DNA from 4 places in the Streptomyces sp. V3I8 genome. Region 2 is predicted to be linked to each of the others. Evidence: riboswitches for the same ligand, from Rfam matches in the RefSeq annotation. Region 2 holds a riboswitch; each other region holds the start of a gene.

Region 1 (4,383 bases), 2.4 Mb from region 2:
CCGCCGGCTGGGCCTGGGCCGCGCGGGCGATGCGGGTCGCCGGGCGCGAACGCAGGTAGTACGTCGTCTTCAGCCCCGACTTCCAGGCGTACGCGTACATCGAGGAGAGCTTGCCGATGGTCGGCGTCTCCAGGAACAGGTTCAGCGACTGGGCCTGGTCCAGGAACGGGGTGCGGGCGGCGGCCATGTCGATGAGGCCGCGCTGCGGGATCTCCCACGCCGTGCGGTACAGCTCGCGCACGTCCTCGGGGACCCAGGTGAAGCCCTGCACCGAGCCGTTGGCCTCGCGCAGCGCCTCCCGGGTCTGCGCGTCCCACACGCCGAGTGCCTTCAGCTCGGCCACCAGGTAGGAGTTGACCTGGAGGAACTCGCCGGACAGCGTCTCGCGCTTGAACAGGTTGGAGACCTGCGGCTCGATGCACTCGTACACGCCGGCGATGGACGCGATGGTGGCGGTCGGGGCGATGGCCAGCAGCAGCGAGTTGCGCATGCCGACGTCGGCGATCCGCTTCCGCAGGGCCGCCCAGCGCTCCGGCCAGTTCAGCTCGACGTCGTAGTGGTCCGGGTGCAGCACACCCTGGGCCGTACGGGTCTTCTCCCAGGCCGGCAGCGGGCCGCTGCGCTCGGCGAGGTCGGCGGACGCCTCGTACGCGGTGAGCATGATCCGCTCGGCGATCCGGGTGGAGAGGGCGCGCGCCCGCGGGGAGTCGAAGGGCAGCCGCAGCTTGAAGAAGACGTCCTGCAGGCCCATGGCGCCGAGGCCCACCGGGCGCCACCTGGAGTTGGAGCGGCCGGCCTGCTCGGTCGGGTAGAAGTTGATGTCGACGACCCGGTCGAGGAAGGTGACGGCGGTCCGGACGGTCTCGTCCAGCCGCTCCCAGTCGATGTCCCGCGCGTCCGCGTCGACGAAGGCGCCCAGGTTGACCGATCCGAGGTTGCAGACCGCGGTCTCCCCGTCGTCCGTGACCTCCAGGATCTCGGTGCACAGGTTCGAGGAGTGGACCGTGTGGCCGGGCAGCGCCGTCTGGTTGGCCGTGCGGTTGGCGGCGTCCTTGAAGGTCATCCAGCCGTTGCCGGTCTGCGCGAGGGTACGCATCATGCGGCCGTACAGCTCACGGGCCGGGATGGTCCTCCTGGCTAGCCCCCGCTCCTCCGCCCCGCGGTACGCGGCGTCGAACTCCGCGCCCCACAGGTCGACCAGCTCGGGCACGTCCGAGGGCGAGAACAGCGACCAGTCGCGGTCCTCGTTCACACGGCGCATGAACTCGTCCGGGATCCAGTGCGCGAGGTTCAGGTTGTGCGTACGGCGGGCGTCCTCACCGGTGTTGTCGCGCAGCTCCAGGAACTCCTCGATGTCGGAGTGCCAGGTCTCCAGGTAGACCGCGGCCGCGCCCTTGCGCCGGCCGCCCTGGTTCACCGCGGCGACCGAGGCGTCGAGGGTCTTCAGGAAGGGGACGATGCCGTTCGAGTGCCCGTTGGTGCCGCGGATCAGCGAACCGCGGGAGCGGATCCGGGAGAACGGCAGGCCGATGCCGCCCGCGTGCTTGGAGAGGCGGGCCACCTGGTGGTAGCGGTCGTAGAGGGAGTCCAGCTCGTCCAGCGGGGAGTCGAGCAGGTAGCAGGACGACATCTGGGGGTGGCGCGTACCGGAGTTGAAGAGGGTGGGGGAGGAGGGGAGGTAGTCGAGGCGGCTCATCAGCCGGTACAGGGAAGCCACTTCGTCCACCGAGCGGTCGCCCGCTTCCGGATCGGGCGCGGTGTCCTCGGCGAGCCCGCTCGCCACCCGCAGCATGAAGTACTGCGGTGTCTCGATGACGGACCGCGTGATCGGGTGCCGCAGCAGATACCGGCTGTGCAGGGTACGCAGGCCGAAGTAGCCGAAGCGGTCGTCGGCGCCCTCGGCGGAAGAGGTGTCCGTCAGCGCGTCGAGCCGGACCGCGTGGCGGCGTACGAACTCGGCCGTGCGGTCGGCGATCAGGCCCTCGCGGTGACCGACGGCGACCGACTCCGAGAAGGAGCGCACGCCCTGCGAGGCGGCCTCCGCGGCGATGGTGACGGTCAGCAGGCGGGCGGCCAGCTTCGAGTAGACCGGGTCCTCGGAGATGAGGCCCGCGGACGCCTCCGTGGCCAGCTCGCGCAGTTCGGGCTCGTCCGCGGCGGCGGACCGGCCGCGCAGCGCGGCGGCGGCGACCCGGCCGGGGTCGGCACCGGGGAGGTCGGCGGTGAAGTCGGTCAGGAGCCGCAGCAGTGCGGTTCCCGGCGCGTCGGCCTCGGCCCTGTCCTGCTGGTCCCGGGTCGCTGCGGCTGTCGCCGTCGCTGTGGCGGAGACCGGATCGGCTGGCGCGATGGTCACGTGGGGCACTCCCTCGCTCGGCACGGGGGCCTGCGGGGAGAGGGGTCGGGGGCACACGGGAGTACCCGCTTCGCGCAGCGGTACGCCGCGTCCACCGGCCCACTCCGCGAGGCCCGGACGTCGTGCGCCCGGGCCGGACGGCCTGGGCGCGCTGTCGGCAGGTCCTCGGACTGACTTTTGTACGACGGTATGCGGGCATACGCGTACAAGTACACCGTTGCGGGACAGTTCCGGATTCGCACCGGATTCCCCTGCGACGACAGCGAGCATGAGCATACATCTGGTGCCGTGTGCCGGAAGCACCCCCCACATGTTGTGTCGCGTCGGCTCCCGGCCGGGCGCCGGAGTATGTCAGAGCGTCAGCTCGTAGGTGAGGAGGAGGAGATCGTCCAGGTGCGGCACGGGGTTCCAGTCGCGGGCCGGAGTACGGGTGAAGCCGAGGCGTTCGTAGATGCGGTGCGCGCTGTGCATGGTGCGCTGGGTGGACAGCGCGATGCCCGTGCAGCCGGCCGTGGCCCGGGCGCGGTCGACGCAGCAGCGGACGAGCGAGGTGCCCACACCGTGGCCGCGGGCCTCCTTCGCGACGGCCAGCATGCGTATCTCGGCCTCGCCGTCGCGTGCGATGTCGGCCATGGGGCCGCCGGCCGGTACGAAGGTCACGGTGCCCAGGAGACGGCCGTCGCCGGCGCCGGTCGCCTCGACGGCGACCAGGACGTCGGCCGAGGCGGCGCGCTTCGCCGTGTCGCGCAGCTCGCCGAGGTAGTCGTCGTCCTCGCCGAAGTCGAGGAGGCCGTCGCCGAGGTACGCCTGCGCGGTGAGCTCGCCGAGGGCCGTGTACTGGGCGGGGAGGGCCCGTCTGATCACGATGTCCATGCGGATCATTTTCGCCCCGCCCCGCCGCCACTCCGCCACCCCCGCCGCCTCCGGGGTCGGGGGCGGGGGCGGGAAGGGGCGGCGGGGGCGAGAACGCTAGTGGCTCGAACCGGCGGTCGCCGGGGGCAGCTCCACCTGGACACCCTTGTCGCCCGCGTCCGCCGTGTAGTCCTCGGCGGAGGTCTCGTCGACACCCTCGGGAGCCTTGAGCGCCCGCAGGACGAACGTCATGACCACCGTCACGATCACGTTCAGCACGATCGCCGTCAGCCCGATGTACCCGATCTCCCCGATCCCGGGGATCTCCTTCGAGGAGCCGCCGAAGTGCTTCTGGGTCGGCGAGGCCACCCCGTAGGCGGCGACCGTGCCGTACAGCATCCCCACCGCCCAGCCCGCGAGCAGCGCCCACCGGTGGAACCAGCGGGTGAACAGGCCGCCGACCAGCGCCGGGAAGGTCTGCAGGATCCAGATCCCGCCGAGCAGCTGGAAGTTGATGGCGACCGTCTTGTCCATGGTCAGGACGAAGACCAGCGCTCCCACCTTCACGAGGAGCGAGACCAGCTTGGAGACCTTGGTCTCCTGGGCGGGCGTCGCGTCGGGCTTGATGAAGTCCTTGTAGATGTTGCGGGTGAACAGGTTCGCCGCCGCGATCGACATGATGGCCGCCGGTACGAGTGCGCCGATCCCGATCGCCGCGAAGGCCACGCCCGCGAACCAGTCGGGGAACATGGTCTCGAACAGCTGCGGGATGGCCAGCTGCCCGTTGTCGACCTTGATGCCGGCCGCGATCGCCATGAAGCCGAGCAGCGCGAGCAGGCCCAGCATCAGCGAGTACAGCGGCAGGATCGTGGTGTTGCGCCGGATCACCTCGCGGCTGCGCGAGGACAGCGTCGCGGTGATCGAGTGCGGGTACATGAACAGGGCCAGCGCGGAGCCGAGCGCGAGGGTCGCGTACGTCCACTGGCCCGCCTCGCCGGGTACCACGGCCCCGCGCGGCGCACCGGTCGCCGGGTTGGTCCGGCCGTAGGCCTCGCCCGCCTTGGCGAAGATCTCGTCGAAGCCGCCCAGTTTGATCGGGATGTAGATGATCGCGACCGCGATGACGATGTAGATCAGCGTGTCCTTGACGAACGCGATCAGCGCGGGCGCGCGCAGTC
Region 2 (4,383 bases):
GCCGCCGCGGCTCCCGGCGACACCGCGGAGACCACGCAGGTCACCGAGACCGGGACCGAACAGGCGCCGGATACCGCCTGACCCGTACCGGACGGCCGACGGGGCGTGGTGAACCCCGCCGGCCGGTGGTCGCCGGATCAGACGGCGGCGCAGGTGGCGCCGTTGAGCGCGAACGCGGTCGGAACGGCGTTGACGGTCCCCTTGTTGGCCGTGAAACCGACAGTGACCGAGCCGCTCGCGGGGATGGTGGAGGTGTACGAGGCCGCGGCGACACTCACCGAGGCGCCGCTCTGGGTCGGGGTGCCGCCCCACATGTTGGAGACGGTCTGCCCGTTGGCGAAGGCGAAGACCAGCCGCCACCCGCTGATGACGGTGGTGCCCGTGTTGCGGATGGTGATCTCGCCCTGGAAGCCCCCCGGCCACTCGTTGCCGACGCGGTAGCCGACGGAGCAGGTCGTACCGGGTGAACTCCCGTCGTCCGTGGTGACGTTCACCGTGGCCGAGCGGGCCGACCGGTTCCCGGCCGCGTCACGTGCGTACACGGCGAAGGTGTAGGCCGTGTTCGCGGTGAGGCCGGTCACGGTGGCGGTGTTCATGGTGGACGCGGCGACCGTGCTCTCGGAGGTGCCGACGCGCACGACGTCGTAGCCGGTGACGCCGACGTTGTCGGTCGCGGCGGTCCAGGTCAGGGTCACGGACGTGGCAGCCACGGCGGACGCGGCGGGGGTTCCCGGAGTGGTCGGGGCCTGGGTGTCGCCCGGGTTCCCGCCGCCGAAGACCGTGGCTTCCTTCGAGGTCTGTGCGATGCCGTTGACGCCGTTGAAGATGCGCTGCCCCCAGGAGCTGAGCCGACCGGGGTCGAAGCCGATCACCAGGTCGAGGATCGGATCCGTGTTGCCGCTCCAGGACCAGGCGAGGTACCCGAGCCGCAGCTGCTGCGCCGCGGCCATCATGGTGTCCTCGTCCGGGTCGCCGTACTGGTCGGCCGGTCCGCCGAACTCGCCGATCAGGATCGGCAGTCGGGCGTTGACGAAGGCGTTCAGGTAGTCGGTGATCTCCTGTGCGGTGTCGTAGACGCTGTACATGTGGATCGAGAAGATCAGGTTGCCGGTGGTGTCGGCGTCGTAGACGGCCTGGGCGTTGGTGCGCATGACGTTCTGCCAGTCCTGGCCCCAGTTGGGTGCGTCCACCATGATGGTGTGCTCGAACCCGGCGGTGCGCAGTTTCTTGACGGCGGCGATCGTGGGAGCGGTCCAGCCCGCCGGATCGGTGTTGCCCCAGGGCTCGTTGCCGATGTTGATGATGACGTAGTTCTCTTCGCCGGCGAGGACGCTCTTCAGGCCGATCCAGTAGTCGGCGGCCTGGTCGAGGGTGGCTGCGGCGCTCTCCTCGGCGTATCCGGTGGTGTCGTGCACCTCCAGTACGCAGATCAGCCGGTTGGCCTTGCACTGGGCGACGACGCCGGCCACGTCCTCGGCACTGTTCTTGGTCCAGCGGTGGCCGTTGGACAGGACGACGCGGACGGTGTTGGCACCGAACGCCTTGATGTCGGCCAGCGACTGCGTCTGGCTCGGATACCAGGTGTGGGCGTGATTGACGCCGCGCATAACGAAGTCGTTGCCGTTGCCTTCGAGCAGGCGTCCGTCGTCGATGTGGAGGCCGGTCGCGAGGACGTCCGGGGACTTGGCATGTGCGGCGGTCGGGACGAGGGCGCCGAGAACGACAAGCCCGAGGAACGCTGCCAGCCCGGCCAGCAGCGCGCTGACGAGGGTCTTTCGAGTCGTGCTTCTTGTTCTTCTCACTGCGACTCCAGAAAGTGAGCGCCAAGAAACGTGAGTTTCGGATGGGTGGGAGCGCTCCCATAGAGTCACTTCGTCAGGGGCACGTCAAGACTTGACGCACGTTCCGACGCGTAACAGGTGTGAAGAACCGCCGGCCGCCCCAGGCACCGTGACCACCCGTACGCCCCTGGGGGGCCGCTTGTCACCACCCCGGTACGCGCACTAGTGTCACCACGCCTTGGTGCTCGGGAAATCGGTGTGATGCCGGTGCGGCCCTCGCCACTGTGATCGGGAAGTCCGGCTCCGGCCCTCACGGGCAGCCACTGGGTCCTCGGACCCGGGAAGGCGGAGCACGGGCGGTTTTGACCCGTAAGCCAGGAGACCGGCCAAGGCGCGTCAACCATCCACGAGGTGCTGGAGAGGGTCTGCAGAGCCATGCACATAGCCGAGGGTTTCCTTCCTCCGGCGCACGCGGTCGCCTGGGGCGTCGCGTCGGCGCCGTTCGTCGTCCACGGAGTCCGGTCGCTCACCCGTGAGGTCAGGGAGCATCCCGAGAGCACGCTGCTCATCGGGGCGTCCGGGCCGTTCACGTTTGTCCTCTCCGCACTGAAACTGCCGTCGGTGACCGGCAGTTGCTCGCACCCCACCGGCACGGGCCTCGGTGCCGTCCTGTTCCGGCCGCCGGTCATGGCGGTGCTGGGCACCATCACCCTGCTCTTCCAGGCACTGCTGCTCGCGCACGGCGGGCTGACCACGCTCGGCGCCAACGTCTTCTCGATGGCGATCGCCGGGCCCTGGGCCGGCTACGGGATCTACCGGCTGCTCCGGCTGTTCGGCGCGCCGCTGATGGTCGCGGTGTTCTTCGCCGCGTTCGTCGCCGACCTGTCCACGTACTGCGTCACCAGCGTGCAGCTCGCGCTCGCGTTCCCCGACCCGAGCAGCGGGTTCCTGGGCGCGCTCGGCAAGTTCGGCTCGATCTTCGCTGTCACGCAGATCCCGCTCGCGGTGAGCGAGGGCCTGCTCACCGTGCTCGTGATGCGTCTGCTGGTGCAGTCGAGCAAGGGCGAACTGACCCGGCTCGGCGTGCTCCTCACCAAGGAGCGGTCCCGGACCGGGACGGCCGACACGACGGAGGCGGTGGCCCGATGAGCCGTAACGCGAAGATCAACACCCTGCTGCTGCTCGTCGTGGCCGCCCTCGCGGTACTGCCGCTGGCCCTGGGACTGGGCGACCACAAGAAGGAACCGTTCACAGGCTCCGACGCGGAGGCGGAGACCGCGATCACCGAGATCGAACCGGACTACGAGCCGTGGTTCTCGCCCCTGTACGAGCCGCCGTCCGGGGAGATCGAGTCGGCGCTCTTCGCCCTGCAGGCCGCCCTCGGCGCGGGCGTCCTCGCCTACTACTTCGGTCTGCGCCGGGGCCGCCGCCAGGGCGAACTGCGGGCCCTGGCCACAAAGGACGGCCAGGACAGGGCGCATGCCACGTCCCCGGCCGGCGGTACCGGTGCGGCACACGGCACGTCCGCGGCCGGCGGTACCGCCGAGTCCGTGTCCCGACGGGCCTGAGTCTTCGTGCTGCCCATCGACGCGGCGGCGCACAGCAGCCGCTGGCGCCACCGCCACCCCGTGGACAAGGCCGTGCTCGGGCTCGGTCTGACCGTGCTGGCGATCTCGCTCCCGCCCTGGCCCGGCGCCGCCCTGGTGCTGGTGACCGCCCTCGTCGTGCTGCTGGGCCCCGCCGCCGTACCCGGGCGCAGGCTCTGGCGCGCCTACCGGGTGCCGCTGGGGTTCTGCGTGACCGGGGCGCTGCCGCTGCTGTTCCAGGTCGGCGGTCCGGACGGGTTCGTGACCCTGGCCGGGGGCGGGCCGGTGCGCGCCGGCGAACTCCTGCTGCGCACCTCGGCGGCCTCCCTCGGGGTGCTGCTGTTCGCGTTCACCACTCCCCTGTCCGACCTGCTGCCCCGGCTGGTGAACGCCGGGGTGCCCGCGCCGGTCGTCGACGTCGCCCTGGTGACGTACCGGATGAGCTTTCTGCTCCTGGACTCGGTACGTCGGATCAGGGAGGCGCAGGCCGCGCGGCTCGGGCACACCACACGGGCCGCCTCCTGGCGCTCCCTGGCCGGGCTCGGCGCCACCGCTTTCGTGCGGGCCTTCGACCGGGCGACCCGGCTGCAGGCCGGGCTCGCCGGGCGCGGTTACGACGGCACCCTGCGCGTCCTGGTGCCGCCGGCGCGGATCTCCGCGCGCTTCACGTTCCTGAGCACGGCCCTGCTCGCGGGCCTGGCCGCACTCACCTTCGTACTGGAAAGGCCGCTGCGATGAGCGAGCCCGTGCTGGTCGCCCTGCGGGGCGCGTCCTACGCGTACGAGGACGGGCCGACCGTGCTCGACGGCCTGGACTTCGAGGTGCGCGCGGGGCGCGCGCTCGCCCTGCTCGGCCGCAACGGCAGCGGCAAGACCACACTGATGCGGCTGCTCAGCGGCGGACTGCGGCCGCGCGGCGGGCAGTTGACGGTCGAGGGCCGCCCGGTCCGCCACGACCGCAAGGGCCTGACCCTGCTGCGTACGACCGTCCAGTTGGTGGTGCAGGACCCCGACGAC
Region 3 (4,383 bases), 6.1 Mb from region 2:
CGCGTCCGCCTCGTCGTCGCCTCCGTGGCGACGCTGGCACTCGGCGGCACCGCCCTCCTGGAGGTGCCGGCCTCGGCCGCCGCCGGACCCAGGGGACACGACGTCTCCTCGCACCAGAGGAACGTGAACTGGTCGAGCGCGAAGAAGAAGGGCGCCACGTTCGTCTACGTGAAGGCGACCGAGTCGCACACGTACCGCAATCCGTACTACAACCAGCAGTACAACGGCGCGCGCAACGCGGGCATCATCCGCGGCGCCTACCATTTCGCGCTGCCGAACCGGTCGTCGGGCACGACGCAGGCCGCGTACTTCGTACGCAACGGCGGCGGCTGGCGGCCGGACGGCTGGACCCTGCCGCCCGCACTGGACATCGAGTACAACCCGTACGACAAAAAGAAGAAGTGCTACGGGCTGAGCAGGAGCGCGACGGTCGACTGGATCAGGGCCTTCAGCGACGAGGTGAACCGGCGGACCGGCCGCCGGCCCGTCATCTACACCAGCCGCAACTGGTGGAAGGCGTGCACGGGCAACAGCGCCGCCTTCGCCTCGGACCATCCGCTGTGGCTGGCCCGCTACAGCGCGTCCGCGGGGCCACTGCCCGCGGGCTGGAAGTTCTGGACGTTCTGGCAGTACGACAACAGCGGCGGTCTCCCGGGTGACCAGAATCTCTTCAACGGTTCCCTGTCCCAGCTGAAACGCTTCGCCAAGGGCTAGGGACGTAGCGGACCCCCTCATTCCGGACCCGTTCGAGGGCTCCCGCCGCCACTTCGACACAAGCGGAGTGGCGGCACCCCTATCGGGCCACCACACCGCCCGACCCAGTTCATCTTCCGTTCATCCAGGTTGCCTACGTTTCCCATGCCACTGACGTCCAACAGAAGCCTGGGTAAATGGAACACATCACGCTCCTCCTCGGAATCGTGATCGTGACCGCTCTCGTGTTCGATTTCACGAACGGTTTCCACGACACTGCCAACGCGATGGCAACGACCATCTCGACCGGCGCTCTCAAGCCCAAGACGGCGGTGGCCATGTCCGCCGTGCTGAACCTCGTCGGTGCGTTCCTCTCCGTGGAGGTCGCCAAGACGATCTCCGGCGGCCTCATCAACGAAGAGGGAATCCGCACCGAAGTGATCTTCGCGGCGCTCGTCGGCGCCATTCTGTGGAATCTGCTGACCTGGCTCCTGGGTCTGCCCTCCAGCTCCTCCCACGCGCTCTTCGGCGGCCTCATCGGCGCCGCGGTGATGTCGGCAGGCTGGTCGTCGGTGAACGGCTCGACCGTCGTCACCAAGGTTCTCCTCCCCGCGATCGCCGCGCCCCTGGTGGCCGGGATCGCCGCGCTGCTCGCCACCCGGCTGACGTACCGCATCAGCCGGCAGGCGGGCGAGAAGGCGACCTCCAAGGGCTACCGCGCGGGGCAGATCACCTCCGCGGGCCTGGTGTCGCTGGCCCACGGCACGAACGACGCGCAGAAGACCATGGGCATCATCACCCTGGCCCTGGTCACCGGCGGGGTGCTCTCGCCCGGGTCGAACCCTCCCCTGTGGGTCATCGTCTCGGCCGGCATCGCCATCGCGCTCGGCACCTACCTGGGCGGCTGGCGCATCATCCGCACCATGGGCAAGGGCCTCACCGACCTCGCGCCGCCGCAGGGCTTCGCCGCCCAGACCGGCGCCGCGACGGTCATCCTGGCCTCCTCGCACCTCGGCTTCTCCCTCTCCACCACCCAGTCCTGCTCCGGCGCCGTGATGGGTTCGGGGCTCGGCCGCAAGGGCGGTGTCGTCCACTGGTCGACCGCGACCCGCATGTTCGTCGCCTGGGGCCTCACGCTCCCGGCCGCCGGACTGGTCGGCGCGGGCGCCGAGTTCCTGACCAAGCAGGGCACCTGGGGCATCGTCCTCACCGGCGCGCTGCTGGTCGCCGGCTCCGGGGTCATCTGGAGGCTGTCCCGCCGCCGACCGGTCACCGTCGACAACGTCAACGACCACCACGAGCCCGCGGGCGTCGTCACCACCGCGATCGCCGCCGTCACCCCGCCCCCCGCGGGCCCGGTCACCACGACGGGGGCCGTGCTCGCGAGCGCGGGCGGCGATCTGAAGACCACCATCCCGGGCCCGGACGCCGAGCCCGCCCGTCCGGCCACGGTGTAAGGAACGAACCGCATGAAGATCGACTGGGCAGCCCTCGGCTCCGTGTTCGGAGTCAGTCTCCTCTCCACCGTCGCCCTCGTGGGCCTGTTCACCCTCGGTATCGTCGGCCTCTCCAAGCGCGAGACGGCCACCGCCCAGGGCGGCTCCGCGGCCCTCGCGGTCACGGGCGCGTACGCCTGCTTCGCGGCCTGCGCGGCGGCGGTGGCGTACGGGATCTATCTGATCGTCGCCTGACCGGCGGTACGGCCGACGAGCCGTGCCGCCGGAGCTCACCGTCCGCCCTGCCGGGACCGCCTCACCCGCGGTCCCGGCGGGGCGGACGCATGTCCGCCCCCGAAGCCGTGCCCCGGGTCGCCCGTGCCGGATCAGGAAGGCCCGCGACTCAGGGACAGCGGGAGGAAGGTGATCACGAACCCGTGGTCAGGGGTGCGCGGCCGAGAGTCGATTTCCGGCTGGACGACCGGCCCGCGGGAACGGCCCGCCCCCGGGATGTGGGCCTCGGCACACTCTCCCTTCGCAGGTCAACAGCAAGTTGACGGGTGTTCCGGGGCCGTGGTGGACTGCCGGGGCCATGTACGACGGCAGGAGAGGAAGCCGGTGCGAATCCGGCGCGGTCCCGCCACTGTTACCGGGGAATCCATCCCCCGGGAAGCCAGGAACTCTCGTCGTCGGTCTCGTCGAACCAGGGCGTGGACACCCTGAGTGAGGACATATCGCCATGCGCGGCTGCCCGTTGTGGACCAGTGTGCCCAGTACCAGTGTGCCCGCACCCGGTACGAGGGTGCCGAGTACGAGGGTGCTGTCCGACGTAGAAGCGGGCTGAGCCCGTGCGTGCCGATCGCGTCTTCGCGTACGGCGCCGCCGCCGGCCTCCTCGGTGACCTGCTGCTCGGCGATCCCCGCCGGGGGCATCCGGTCGCCGCGTTCGGCCGGGCCGCGGGCGCCGTGGAGCGGGTGCTGTGGCGGGACCACCGGGGGTGGGGCGCCCTGCACACCGCCGTGTGCGCGGGCGGCGCCGTCGCCCTCGCCGTGGCCGCCGGGCGTTCCGTACGTGACTGCCGTGCCGCTTCCGTCGCGTTGACCGCCGCCGCCACCTGGGCCGTCGTCGGGGGGACCTCGCTGGGGCGGGAGGCGCGGGCGGTCGGTGGGGCGCTGGCCGCCGGGGACGTCGAGGCGGCCCGTGAGCGGCTGCCGCACCTGTGCGGACGGGACCCGCAGGCGCTGGACGCCGACGGGATCGCCCGGGCCGTGGTCGAGTCGGTCGCCGAGAACACCTCCGACGCCGTCGTGGGCGCCCTGGTGTGGGGCGCGGTCGCGGGCGTGCCCGGTCTGGTCGGGTTCCGGGCCGTCAACACGCTGGACGCCATGGTCGGGCACAGGTCGGCCCGTCACCGGCGGTACGGCTGGGCCTCCGCGCGCCTCGACGACGTCGTCGGATGGCCCGGGGCCCGGCTGACGGCGGTCCTCGCGACCGTCGCCGGGGGCGATCCGCGGGGAGCCCTGCGCACCTGGCGTGCGGACGCCGACCGGCATCCGAGCCCCAACGCCGGGCCCGTCGAGGCCTCGTTCGCGGGGGCGCTCGGGGTGCGGCTCGGCGGCACGCTCTCGTACGCGGGGCGGGTCGAGCACCGGCCCGTCCTCAACGGCCCGGGGCGCGCCGTACGGGTCGAAGACATCGAGCGGGCCGTCCGGCTCTCCCGGCGCGTGAGCCTGCTCGCGCTGGGCGCGTGCGTCACCGGCCGGCTGCTGGTCACCCCGCTCACCGGGAGACTCGCCAGGAAGCCCGCCGGGAAGGGGCGTACCTCATGAACCGTGGACCGGGCAGGGGCCTGCTCGTCGCCGGCACCACCTCCGACGCGGGCAAGAGCGTCGTGACCGCCGGGATCTGCCGGTGGCTGGTGCGGCGGGGGGTGAAGGTCGCGCCCTTCAAGGCGCAGAACATGTCCCTGAACTCGTTCGTCACGCGCGAGGGCGCCGAGATCGGGCGCGCGCAGGCCATGCAGGCGCAGGCCGCCCGCGTGGAGCCCACCGCGCTCATGAACCCCGTCCTGCTGAAGCCGGGCGGCGACCGCAGCAGCCAGGTCGTCCTGATGGGGAAACCCGTGGGCGAGATGAGTGCGCGCGGCTACCACGGCGGACGCCAGGAGGCGTTGCTCGGGACCGTGCTGGACTGTCTGGCCGCGTTGCGGGGCACGTATGACGCGGTGATCTGTGAGGGGGCCGGAAGTCCCGCC
Region 4 (4,383 bases), 6.9 Mb from region 2:
GGAGGCGGTGCTGCGCGACCCCGACGGGGCCCAGTTCACGATCACGTCCAAGCCACAGTCGTGAGAGCGCGTCACCAGAACGGGTCCTTCCGGCTCAAAGAAGTCCGTCTGTGACCGGAAGTAACCGGTCGGGCGCATCGTTAACTGCAATTTGAACGAAACCCCTTGCTTCCGCCCCGTCACGGCACGTACATCTGTCCCCGCACAGTCCAATTTCGGGGGGATGTTGGCATATGCAAGGTACGGTCGACGGATTCAGTTATGGCATGGTCACGCCGCTCACGGCCTATGTCATGGCCTGTCTGGGAGCCGCTCTGGGGCTGCGCTGCGTCACCCGGTCCCTGCACGACGACAGGTCGTGGAAACCGGGCTGGCTCGCGCTCGGCGCGGCCTCGATCGGCTGCGGGATCTGGACGATGCACTTCATCGCGATGATCGGGTTCCAGGTCGAGGAGAGCGACATCCGCTACGACGTCGGCCTGACGGTCCTCAGCCTCCTGGTGGCGATCGCCGTGGTCGGTATCGGCGTGTTCGCCGTCGGCTACCGCGGCGCGGGCACCACGACCCTGCTCGTCGCGGGCGTCTTCACCGGCCTCGGTGTCGCGGCCATGCACTACATCGGCATGGCCGCCATCCGTCTGAACGGCGGCCTGCGGTACGACACCGCCACCGTCGCGCTGTCCGTCCTGATCGCCCTCGTCGCGGCGACCGCCGCGCTCTGGGCGGCGGTCGCGATCCGCGGCTTCCTGACCAGCCTCGGTGCGAGCCTGGTCATGGGAGGCGCCGTGTCCGGAATGCACTACACGGGCATGGCGGCCGTCAGCGTGCACCTGCACGGCGCGGTAGGCGGACCGGGCACGGGCGGTTCCGCCCACTCGCTCCTGCTGCCGATGCTCATCGGCCCGGTCCTCTTCCTGGTGCTCGCCGCGGTGGTCGTGATGTTCGACCCGCTGCTGGTCCTCGGGGACGGCGACTGGAACCGGACCGCGTCCCGCCGGGCACCCGCTTCCCGTACGGACCGGCCCGCCTGGTCCGGCGGCTCGGCCTTCGAACCGCCGCCGCGCCGGGTCAGCCCAGGCGGGGAATCTCGATCGCCGGGCAGCGGTCCATGACCATGTCGAGACCGGCCGTCCGGGTGCGTTCGTAGGCGCCCTCGTCGATCACGCCGAGCTGGAACCAGACGGCCCCGGCGCCGATGGCGACCGCCTCGTCGGCGACGGAGCCCGCGAGGTCGCTGTTGACGAACACGTCGACGACGTCGACCGGGAAGGGGATGTCGGCCAGGGAGGCGTACCCCTTCTCCCCGTGGACCGTCTCGGCCTTCGGGTGGACCGGGACCACCCGCTTGCCGTAGCGCTTGAGCACGGCCGCGACGCCGTACGCGGCGCGCCCCTCGTTCGACGAGAGACCGACGACCGCCCAGGTGTCGCCGCGCTAGGTGAGGATCTTGCGGATCGTTGCCGGATCGCCGTACACGAGGGGCCTCCTGGACTTGCGTGGACTTGCGTGGACTTACGGACGGGTGCTGTTGCGCCCGACAACAGCGGGCGCGGCACGCTGATTCCCGCACGGTGCCCGACACGTGTCCGCCGCGGTGTCCGGCAACGGTCCGCCGAGGCGCCCGACGGATGTCCGCGACGGTGCCCGCGCACCGCCGCCCCGGCCCGAAAACCGCCGTGATAGCTTGCGGAAGCCAGTCGAACCCATGTACGTGGGTCAGGGAATCCGGTGCGAATCCGGAGCTGACGCGCAGCGGTGAGGGTGACGGGCGGGGCATCGGCCACTGGACCGGAACGACGGTCCGGGAAGGCGCTCCGTCCGGGTGAACCCGAGTCCGAAGACCTGCTGGCGGCCTCCGCGGTCACCGGACGGCGGGGGAGCACCGTACGACCGGGCTCCGCGTCCGAGCCCTCGACGCCCGAGGAACTTCCGTGCCCTTCGCACGCCCCGCCCGCCCCGCTGCCCTGCTCCTGTGCGGCGCCGTCCTGCTGACCGGCTGCGGAGCGGCCGACCCGCCCGGTGCCGAGGCCGGAGCGGCCGCCGTCACCCTGGACGACTGCGGCCACACCGTACGCGTGGAGTCCCCGCCCCGGCGGGCCGTGGCCCTCAACCAGGGTGCCGCCGAGATCATGCTGTCGCTGGGTCTCGCCGACCGCATGGCCGGCACCGCGACCTGGACCGATCCCGTGCTGAAGGGCCTGGAGAAGGCCGATGCGCAGGTGCCGCGCATCGCCGACAACAGCCCCTCCTTCGAACGGGTCCTGGACGCCGACCCCGACTTCGTGGCCGCCTCGTTCGCGTCCACGCTCGGCAAGGGAGGCGTCGCCACCCGGGAGCAGTTCGAGAAGCTCGGCGTACCCGCGTACGTCGCGCCCTCCGACTGCGCGGGCAAGGACAACACCGGAGACGGCGACGGCGCCCGCGCGAAACCGCTCGGCATCGACGCCGTCTACGGCGAGATACACGACCTGGCCAGGATCTTCGGCGTCGAGGACAGGGGCGACGAGCTCGTCGCCGGACTGGAGCGGCGGATGGCGAAGGCCACCTCGGGCGTCGACGCCTCCGGCGTCTCCCTCCTCTTCTGGTTCGCCAACTCCGCGTCGCCCTACATGGCGGGCTGCTGCGGATCCCCCGGCATCATGACCCGGGCGCTGGGCGCGAGGAACGTCTTCGACGACACCCACGAGGAATGGCCCCAGATCAACTGGGAGACGGTGGCCGACCGCGACCCCGACGTCCTGGTCATCGGCGACCTGACCCGCAGGTCGCAGACCGCCGAGTCCGCGAGGAAGAAGATCGAGTTCCTGGAGTCCGACCCGGTCACCAGGAACATGACCGCCGTCAGGAAGAAGCGGTACGTCCTGCTCAGCGGACAGGCGCTGAACCCGACCATCCGTACCGTCGAGGGCGTCGAGCGGGTGGCCGCCGCCCTGCGGGAGTTCGGGCTCGCGGGGTGACCCGGCCGCGCGTGGGAACACTCTGCGCGGCCGGTGGGGCCCTGCTCGTCGGCTCCGTCGCCCTCGCGATCACGATCGGCCCCGCGGACATCGGTGTCGGTGACGTCTGGTCCGTGGTCGCGGCCCATCTCGGCCGGGGCGGCACGCGGTTGAGCCCCGTCCGGGACGGGATCGTCTGGCAGCTGCGGCTGCCGCGCACCCTCCTGGCCGCCGTCTGCGGCGCCGGACTGGCCGTGTGCGGCGCGGTCATGCAGTCCCTGCTGCGCAACCCCCTCGCCGACCCGTTCGTCCTCGGGGTGTCCTCGGGCGCCTCCACCGGCGCGGTCCTCGTGGTCGTCCTCGGGGCCGGCGGCGGCCTGCTGTCCGTGTCCGGGGGCGCGTTCCTCGGCGCGCTCCTCTCGTTCGGTCTGGTCCTGCTGCTCAGCCACACCCTCGGCGGGACGACGGACCGGGTCGTGCTCAGCGGCGTCGCCGCGATGCAGCTCTTCTCCGCCCTCACCTCCTTCGTCGTGATGACCGCCGCCGACGCCGAGACCACCCGGGGCGTGCTGTTCTGGCTGCTCGGCTCGCTGGGCGGCGTCGGCTGGACCGACGTCTGGGTCTGCGCCGCGGTGCTGGCGGTCGCCCTGGTGGTCTGCCTGGCGTACGCGCGCACGCTCGACGCGTTCGCCTTCGGCCAGGACGCCGCCGCAAGCCTCGGGGTGTCCGTGGCCCGCACCCGGCTGGTGCTGCTGTGCGCGACGGCCCTCCTGACGGCCGCGCTGGTCAGCTCGGCGGGCGCCATCGGCTTCGTGGGCCTCGTCCTGCCGCACGCGGCCCGGGCGCTGGTGGGCTCCGGCCACGCGCGGCTGCTGCCGGTCGCCGCCCTCACCGGCGCGGTGTTCCTGGTGTGGGTGGACACCCTGGCCCGTACCGTCCTCGATCCCCAGGAGGTGCCCGTCGGCGTGGTCACCTCGCTCATCGGCGTACCGGTGTTCGTACTGGTGCTGTACCGGACCCGGAGGACGCGATGACGAGCGCGCACACCGACGGCGCCGCGAAGGAGGCGGCCGTACCGGCTGCGGGACTCCGGGCCCGGCGCGTCACCCGTACCGCCGACGGCCGCGTCATCCTGGACGGCGTCAGCATCGGCCCCGCCCCCGGCGCCACCGTCGGCCTCCTCGGCCCGAACGGTTCCGGCAAGTCCACCCTCCTGCGGCTGCTCGCCGGCGTCCTCGCCCCGGCCTCGGGCGTCGTCACCCTCGACGGCCGCCCGCTCGCCGACCTGGGCCGCCGCGACATCGCCCGCCGTGTCGCGGTGGTCGAGCAACAGGCCGACACACAGGTCGAGTTGAGCGTCCTGGACGTCGTACGCCTCGGCCGTGTCCCGCACCGCCGCGCCTGGACACCCCCGTCCGGCGCCGACGAGAAGGCCGTCCGGGAGGCG

What was found. Region 2 has a riboswitch for cobalamin ahead of QFZ75_RS03195 (energy-coupling factor ABC transporter permease). Riboswitches for the same ligand answer to the same signal wherever they lie in the genome.
Region 1: linked by a shared signal. The riboswitch ahead of QFZ75_RS13230 (ribonucleoside-diphosphate reductase subunit alpha) and the one ahead of QFZ75_RS03195 (energy-coupling factor ABC transporter permease) in region 2 are both predicted to bind cobalamin.
Region 3: linked by a shared signal. The riboswitch ahead of QFZ75_RS29815 (cobalamin biosynthesis protein) and the one ahead of QFZ75_RS03195 (energy-coupling factor ABC transporter permease) in region 2 are both predicted to bind cobalamin.
Region 4: linked by a shared signal. The riboswitch ahead of QFZ75_RS33635 (ABC transporter substrate-binding protein) and the one ahead of QFZ75_RS03195 (energy-coupling factor ABC transporter permease) in region 2 are both predicted to bind cobalamin.

What each region holds. Positions count from the first base shown of each region.
Region 1 covers NZ_JAUSZL010000002.1:3,039,637-3,044,019, reverse strand. Annotated here, with positions in the region: gene QFZ75_RS13230 (ribonucleoside-diphosphate reductase subunit alpha) at 1-2,353, opposite strand, end outside; cobalamin riboswitch at 2,492-2,646, opposite strand; gene QFZ75_RS13225 (GNAT family N-acetyltransferase) at 2,705-3,226, opposite strand; gene mctP (monocarboxylate uptake permease MctP) at 3,323-4,383, opposite strand, start outside.
Region 2 covers NZ_JAUSZL010000002.1:656,127-660,509, forward strand. Annotated here, with positions in the region: gene QFZ75_RS03185 (BlaI/MecI/CopY family transcriptional regulator) at 1-81, shown strand, start outside; gene QFZ75_RS03190 (cellulase family glycosylhydrolase) at 138-1,802, opposite strand; cobalamin riboswitch at 2,004-2,187, shown strand; gene QFZ75_RS03195 (energy-coupling factor ABC transporter permease) at 2,217-2,930, shown strand; gene QFZ75_RS03200 (energy-coupling factor ABC transporter substrate-binding protein) at 2,927-3,349, shown strand; gene cbiQ (cobalt ECF transporter T component CbiQ) at 3,356-4,105, shown strand; gene QFZ75_RS03210 (energy-coupling factor ABC transporter ATP-binding protein) at 4,102-4,383, shown strand, end outside.
Region 3 covers NZ_JAUSZL010000002.1:6,753,254-6,757,636, reverse strand. Annotated here, with positions in the region: gene QFZ75_RS29830 (lysozyme) at 1-714, shown strand, start outside; gene QFZ75_RS29825 (inorganic phosphate transporter) at 891-2,150, shown strand; gene QFZ75_RS29820 (hypothetical protein) at 2,163-2,384, shown strand; cobalamin riboswitch at 2,698-2,832, shown strand; gene QFZ75_RS29815 (cobalamin biosynthesis protein) at 2,978-3,958, shown strand; gene QFZ75_RS29810 (cobyric acid synthase) at 3,955-4,383, shown strand, end outside.
Region 4 covers NZ_JAUSZL010000002.1:7,576,085-7,580,467, forward strand. Annotated here, with positions in the region: gene QFZ75_RS33620 (VOC family protein) at 1-64, shown strand, start outside; gene QFZ75_RS33625 (MHYT domain-containing protein) at 234-1,112, shown strand; partial or broken gene QFZ75_RS33630 (CoA-binding protein) at 1,069-1,476, opposite strand; cobalamin riboswitch at 1,678-1,865, shown strand; gene QFZ75_RS33635 (ABC transporter substrate-binding protein) at 1,932-2,957, shown strand; gene QFZ75_RS33640 (iron ABC transporter permease) at 2,954-3,970, shown strand; gene QFZ75_RS33645 (ABC transporter ATP-binding protein) at 3,967-4,383, shown strand, end outside.